Regions from separate parts of the Paenibacillus sp. FSL H7-0918 genome, predicted to be linked through region 1. Evidence: a T-box and tRNA genes for the amino acid it is inferred to sense, from the RefSeq annotation. Region 1 holds a T-box; the other holds one or more tRNA genes.
What was found. A T-box is a leader RNA that pairs with one kind of tRNA and senses whether it is charged. The one in region 1 lies ahead of tyrS (tyrosine--tRNA ligase), so its partner is inferred to be a tRNA-Tyr.
Positions count from the first base shown of each region.

Region 2: it has a tRNA-Tyr gene. The T-box ahead of tyrS (tyrosine--tRNA ligase) is inferred to sense a tRNA for this amino acid. The anticodon was not compared.

Region 1 is NZ_JBBOWJ010000001.1:186,025-189,430, forward strand. Features, by position in the region: gene MHI15_RS00925 (anaerobic sulfatase maturase) at 1-104, opposite strand, end outside; gene MHI15_RS00930 (hypothetical protein) at 324-611, opposite strand; gene tyrS (tyrosine--tRNA ligase) at 817-2,076, opposite strand; T-box leader at 2,264-2,494, opposite strand; gene MHI15_RS00940 (Lrp/AsnC family transcriptional regulator) at 2,647-3,093, shown strand; gene MHI15_RS00945 (acetamidase/formamidase family protein) at 3,171-3,406, opposite strand, start outside.
Region 2 is NZ_JBBOWJ010000005.1:48,563-51,968, reverse strand. Features, by position in the region: gene MHI15_RS27710 (ABC transporter ATP-binding protein) at 1-751, opposite strand, end outside; gene MHI15_RS27705 (PucR family transcriptional regulator) at 863-1,957, opposite strand; tRNA gene MHI15_RS27700 (tRNA-Lys) at 2,107-2,179, opposite strand; tRNA gene MHI15_RS27695 (tRNA-Tyr) at 2,185-2,270, opposite strand; tRNA gene MHI15_RS27690 (tRNA-Phe) at 2,279-2,351, opposite strand; tRNA gene MHI15_RS27685 (tRNA-Asp) at 2,414-2,491, opposite strand; tRNA gene MHI15_RS27680 (tRNA-Thr) at 2,506-2,581, opposite strand; tRNA gene MHI15_RS27675 (tRNA-Val) at 2,613-2,688, opposite strand; tRNA gene MHI15_RS27670 (tRNA-Met) at 2,697-2,773, opposite strand; tRNA gene MHI15_RS27665 (tRNA-Ser) at 2,804-2,895, opposite strand; rRNA gene MHI15_RS27660 (23S ribosomal RNA) at 2,978-3,406, opposite strand, start outside.

The sequences.
Region 1 (3,406 bases):
GTACTGTAATAGCAATAATCACAGGCTAGATTACAATCCTCTGAGACGGTTTTCCACATGACATGAAGGGTCTTCTGCTTAGAGGTTTGTATACATGCAGTCATACGATTCTGCCCCTCCTATGTAATACTATCTTTGTAAAACCTAATTCCTATTTGTTCAATTAAATCATAGATCTGCAAGTCAACGATGAGTAAAACATCATAGCTGGTCAAATAACTGGGCACAAAAAAACTGCACTCCCCATTGTCCGTTGGGACAAAGCAATAAGGGTGTGCAGTTTCTTTGTGGATGAGTCTAACGGTAGTTAGAGACTAGTCTTATTAATTACGGACGTATTCTCTATTCGCTGTTTCCAACATGGATTTCCAATCCGCAAACTTCGTCTCCCTAACAACATGACGATCAAACAGTTCATCAGGTATGTCAGCAACATCTTCTTCTGTCTTTACTTGAAAGTTCCCTTTGGTTACAAACTCATCGAAACTTTTGTAATTGGAATACTTACTCATAAACGCTTCATTAAACAATTTCTCGAAAGAGATGTGATTGGGATCTTCTTGATACGTTTTCTGTCCTTGTAACTCATTCATTAATTCTTCCATGGTCATTGGTTTTTGTCTTCTCAAATTACCACTCCTAATTTTCTGTTATAGTTGTAGAATATCATGTTAATCCATAAATCACACGAATCCTAAGCTTACCATAATTTTGACGATTTCACCTTTCAAATTTCACTTAATATGCAAATAGTCGGCCTCTATACTTAAAATACAACAAAAAACCTTCCTTATTCATAAGGAAGGCTTCTTATTATTAGGACAATTTCACCAGGCTGTAGTTTTTCTTACCCTTACGGATAATGATAAAACGTCCGCCGATGGCTTCGCTGGCTGTAACTTCAAATGCTACATCGCTAACTTTTTCACCGTTCATGGAAATTGCGCCTTTGGTGATGTCTTCACGCGCTTGACGTTTGGATGGCTCAATTCCTAGATCTACCAGCCACTCCACAATATTTTTGGACTCCAATGTCGTTTCGTAGGTCGGCATTTCCTTGAAGCCTTGCTCGATCTCGTCAGCGGTTAGAGATTTAATATCTCCACTGAACAGAGCGGCAGTAATACGTTTAGCCTGCTCCAGCAATTCCTCACCATGCACGAATCTGGTCATTTCTTCAGCCAGTGTTATTTGCGCTTCACGTTTATGCGGTTCGGTCTGCACCTTTTCTGCAAGTGCATCAATTTGTTCTTTAGAGAGGAATGTAAAGTACTTCAGGTATTTCACAACATCACGGTCATCTGTATTCGCCCAGAACTGGTAGAATTCAAAAGCTGTCGTTTTGTTCGGATCCAGCCAAATGGCTCCGCCAGCTGTTTTACCGAATTTTGTACCATCGGCTTTCAGCATAAGCGGGATGGTAAGTCCGAATGCTACCGCCTCAGAACCTTCTTTTTTACGAATCAGATCTAAGCCACTTGTGATGTTCCCCCATTGGTCAGAACCACCGATTTGCAGCTGCACATCTTCATGCTGGAACAGGTGCAGGTAGTCCAGGGATTGCAGGATTTGGTAGGAGAATTCCGTAAAGGAAATTCCGCTGTCCAATCTGCTCGCTACAACATCCTTGGCAAGCATCGAATTGATGCTGAAGTTTTTACCATAGTCACGCAAAAATTCGATAACATTGATTTTATGCGTCCAATCGTAGTTGTTCACCATGCGGATTTGATTGTCGCCATCAGTCACGAACAGTTTTTTCATCTGTGCTGTAAGTGCGTCAACGTTGGCTTGGATTTGCTCCAGCGTTTGCAAAGAGCGTTCGGATTGACGTCCACTTGGATCACCAATCGTTCCCGTAGCCCCACCAATAAGAATCACCGGACGATGTCCTGCCAGTTGAAATCTTTTGAGCACCATGAATGGAATCAAGTGGCCAATATGCATACTGTCACCTGTTGGATCTACACCGCAGTACAGGGATACCGATTTTTGATTGGTCAGTTCTCTAAGCCCTTCGGCATCTGTTTGTTGATTGATGGCATCGCGCCATTCTAGTTCGTCGATAATATTCATTGCCTTACACCCCTCAAAATTAGTAGTTATCCTATAAATGAAACATCAGTCCGCCAAGCGGAAACGGTTCGCCCTCCTGATTAGGACGGGACCGTTTCAGCGAGAAATATAAGGAGCATTGATGAAGTGAACCCTATAAATCCTTATATTTAAAAACAAAAAAAATCGTCCCCTTGTCTATTGTAGACATAGGGACGATTGAATAACCGTGTTACCACCCAGATTGCACCCATGAAACGCTTATGCTCAAGCATACCATTGATACCACTCTTGACGAGATATCGTTCGCCATTCCGCTCGGTATTACCCGAGATACTCCAAAGTGTAATTCGCAAGCTTAGTGTGTACCGGGTTTCATCAACCCCCGGCTTTCTGAAACAGGGACTAAGTTACTACTGGGCTCCTTCAACGTATATCGTATATAAGATTACAGCCAGTATAGTGAAATAATTCTTTTATGTCAACTATCTTCAGGAGAGAATGCCGTCACACACTTCTACTGTAAAGCGCTACTAGGCATTTCCACTTTTTTTCTGATACAATTACGAAAAAAGAGGTGAACGAATCCGCATGTTAGATCCTATCGATAACCATATTTTGATGCGGCTGGCCCAAAACAGCAGAATTTCCTATACTGATCTAGCTAAAGAAGTCAGTTTATCAAGTGTCGCGGTGAAAGATCGTATTGATCGGCTAGTCAATCAAGGGATTATTGAACAGTTCTCGATTGTCATCAGTGCTGAAAAGCTAGGAAAGAAAATCTCCGCCTACCTGGAACTTGAAGTAGAACCTGCTCATTTAAATCATATCGTCGATGTATTAAAGGAAAACGAACGCGTAGCTGTATTATACGAAATGACGGGACCATGTATTCTGCATATTCACATCTTGGTAGAGAATCTTGAAGAGATGGAACGGTTTATGCATGAATCAATCTACTGTCTGGATGGACTGGTACGTGTAGAAAACCAAATCTTATTAAAACGCCACAAAAATCAGGACGGATTGAATATATAAGAAAAAGAACCGCCTATAAAAACGGTTCTTTTCTCATATGGATTTTTTTAGGATTATCGAATAATTGCTATTTCGTCCTACTCTGTCTTAGCCAGCTTAGCTTTATAAAAGTTCACGAAATATTCGCTGACCACGATCTTCCCGTTCACAACACTTATTGGGGCTGCAAGCTTCACTGTCTCTCCGTTGTAAATCCCCGTTGTCGCTCCAACCTTCATCTCCAGAACATTGCCATTGTAGCTTAGCGTAACTGTCTTAGTGGCTGGCTGCCAGCCAACCTTTGCTCCAAAGTTCTCAAAGCTGCTCCGTAAAA
Region 2 (3,406 bases), on a different contig from region 1:
CTTCGGACAAAGTACCATTGATAAAGTTCATTGTAGGGGATCCGATAAATCCAGCTACGAACAGGTTAGTTGGTTCATTGTACAACTCTTCAGGGGAAGCAGCTTGTTGAATGATACCATCATACATAACTACGATACGGTCACCCATTGTCATAGCTTCTGTTTGGTCATGCGTTACGTAGATACAAGTGGTTTCAAGGCGTTTAACCAGTTTAGTGATTTCAGCGCGCATTTGACCACGAAGTTTAGCATCCAAGTTGGAAAGAGGCTCATCCATCAAGAAGACTTGTGGATCACGTACGATAGCGCGTCCCAAAGCGACACGTTGGCGTTGACCACCGGAAAGTGCTTTTGGTTTACGATCTAGCAAATGCTCGATATCGAGAATTCTAGCAGCTTCACGTACTTTCTTGTCGATTTCATCTTTCTTCACTTTACGAAGTTTCAAACCGAAAGCCATGTTTTGGTATACGCTCATATGCGGATACAGGGCGTAGGATTGGAATACCATCGCGATATCGCGGTCTTTAGGTGCAACGTCGTTGACTACACGATCGCCAATGTACATTTTACCTTCGGAGATTTCTTCCAGACCAGCGATCATACGCAAAGTTGTGGATTTACCGCAACCGGATGGTCCAACCAATACTAGAAATTCCTTATCTTTAATATCAAGATTGATATCCATTACTGTTGCTTTATCTGAACCCGGGTATTTTTTGAAAATATGCTCTAAACGTACGCCTGCCATTGTATTTCCCCCTCGAGTTAATTATTGATTAATTGAAAAATTCTTTTTTCCTTGTACATTTATATTACCCTAGACGGGACACGGTGGCTATTTGCAACGTTCACAAAAAACCTATTTCCTTTTCGTCACTTTATACAAAAGCATAGTAAGCTTCACAATAGCAGCGTCCCCAAAGCTACGCACATCGGCACCCGTCTCCTGTTTTATCTTGTCCAGACGGTATAAAAGCGTGTTGCGATGAATATATAACTTCTTGGCTGTTTCACTTACATTACAATCCATCTCAAAAAACGTCTCCAGGGTCATCAGCATCTCTTTATCCGATAATACGGAAGAATAGTCGCCAATCTGTCCAAGTAACTGTTTACGCCGTGCATCAGGAATGCTGTTAACCAAACGTTCCAAATGCAGCTCCCAAGGTAAATGAATATATTCACCCACTTGGAAAATACGTCCGAGTACAATGGTCTCCCTCAGCAAGGCCACGGATCCCGTCAATCCCTTAACAGGGACTATAGCCGGAGCTACAGCCAAATGGAATACACCTACCCATTCGCTGGCTATCAGTTCGTGCAAGCCCATACTGGTCTGAGCCAGAATTTCATCTACACTCTCTTCTTCCTCATCCTTATCATCTCCGCCCGTGAGTAGTTCCTTCCGGGCCAATATTAACCATTCTTTTTCTTGAAGAGGTATAAGCAGAATTTCATTCTCAAAATAGCTGCGCAGCAGCTTCATTAAGGAACGATAAGTGATCTGCGGGCTATGTGCATTCTCACTGCTAAGTAGGAATGGAACCATATCTCCGAATAAACGTCCCTTTAGAGCCATCTCATCGGGTATCTCAGAGTCATTTTTCTCTTGCTCCAGTTCGGTGTTCAACCAGGTACCCAGCTGCCGAGCCTCCGCTTCCCCTTCTTCTCTAACCCCAGTAGCTTTTAGTGCAATTGCAAAGTTTCGAACTGCATAATTCACTAATTGTATTTCCAAAGAGTTAAGTCCATCCAATTCCACCCAGACAGCGGTTACACGTCCATCAGTCTCATATAATGGTGCCCAAAGATGACCTTCATGGATTACCGGCTGTTCTTGTGCTTCCAATCCCAGGCTAAAAAGAGAAGCTGAATGTTGCCTCCCTAACTGCTTGATTCCGGTTTTCTTTCCGGTGAGCTGCTCTAACTTTTTTCGCAATGTTTCGCTATCCATAGTCACCATACTCCACCACTTTTGCTCTTTTCGCCTATTTTAGCATATTCTCTAATATTATGTTAATCACTACAGCAGCGCGCTACTATAATACGACATAAAAACACAAAAAAAGCCACCACCCTAAGGTGATGACTTTCTGTTTGGGATGAGCCATGAAGGACTCGAACCTTCGACACCCTGATTAAAAGTCAGGTGCTCTACCAACTGAGCTAATGGCTCATAAATGGTGGGGGATGATGGATTCGAACCACCGAACACGTACGTGAGCAGATTTACAGTCTGATGCGTTTGGCCACTTCGCTAATCCCCCAAAAAAGGTGGCTCGGGACGGAATCGAACCGCCGACACGAGGATTTTCAGTCCTCTGCTCTACCGACTGAGCTACCGAGCCATAAGATTACATGACAATTAAGCGGAAAAGTCTTACACTTCCCACTCATTTTGTGGAAAAAATGGCGGAACCGACGGGATTCGAACCCGCGGTCTCCTGCGTGACAGGCAGGCATGTTAGGCCAACTACACCACGGTTCCGCATTAATTAAAAATGGTGCCGGCGAGAGGACTTGAACCCCCAACCTACTGATTACAAGTCAGTTGCTCTACCAGTTGAGCTACACCGGCACGGTGTAAAAGCAATTCTAAAAGATGAAAATGGTGGAGGCTGAGGGGATCGAACCCCCGACCCTCTGCTTGTAAGGCAGATGCTCTCCCAGCTGAGCTAAGCCTCCAGGTATTATGGTAGCGGCGAAGGGGATCGAACCCCCGACCTCACGGGTATGAACCGTACGCTCTAGCCAGCTGAGCTACACCGCCACAATAATTAGTATTGCTATGGATTGAAAATGGCGGAGAGAGTGGGATTCGAACCCACGCACCGCTTACGCAGTCTAACCCCTTAGCAGAGGGTCCCCTTATAGCCACTTGGGTATCTCTCCAAACGATATCAGTACCACAGCAATCCAAACAGGAATTTGACTCCCTGAAAACTGAATCCGAAACGAATCTGCATTCTACGTATAGGATAAGCCCTCGACCGATTAGTATTGGTCAGCTCCATGCATTGCTGCACTTCCACCTCCAACCTATCTACCTCGTCGTCTTCAAGGGGTCTTACTAATTGGGAAATCTCATCTTGAGGGGGGCTTCACGCTTAGATGCTTTCAGCGCTTATCCCGTCCGTACGTAGCTACCCAGCCATGCTCCTGGCGGAACAACTGGTGCACCAGCGGTACGTCCATCCCGGTCCTCTCGTACTAAGGACAGCTCCTCTCAAATTTCCTGCGCCCACGACAGATAGGGACCGAACTGTCTCACGACGTTCTGAACCCAGCTCGCGTACCGCTTTAATGGGCGAACAGCCCAACCCTTGGGACCTACTTCAGCCCCAGGATGCGATGAGCCGACATCGAGGTGCCAAACCTCCCCGTCGATGTGGACTCTTGGGGG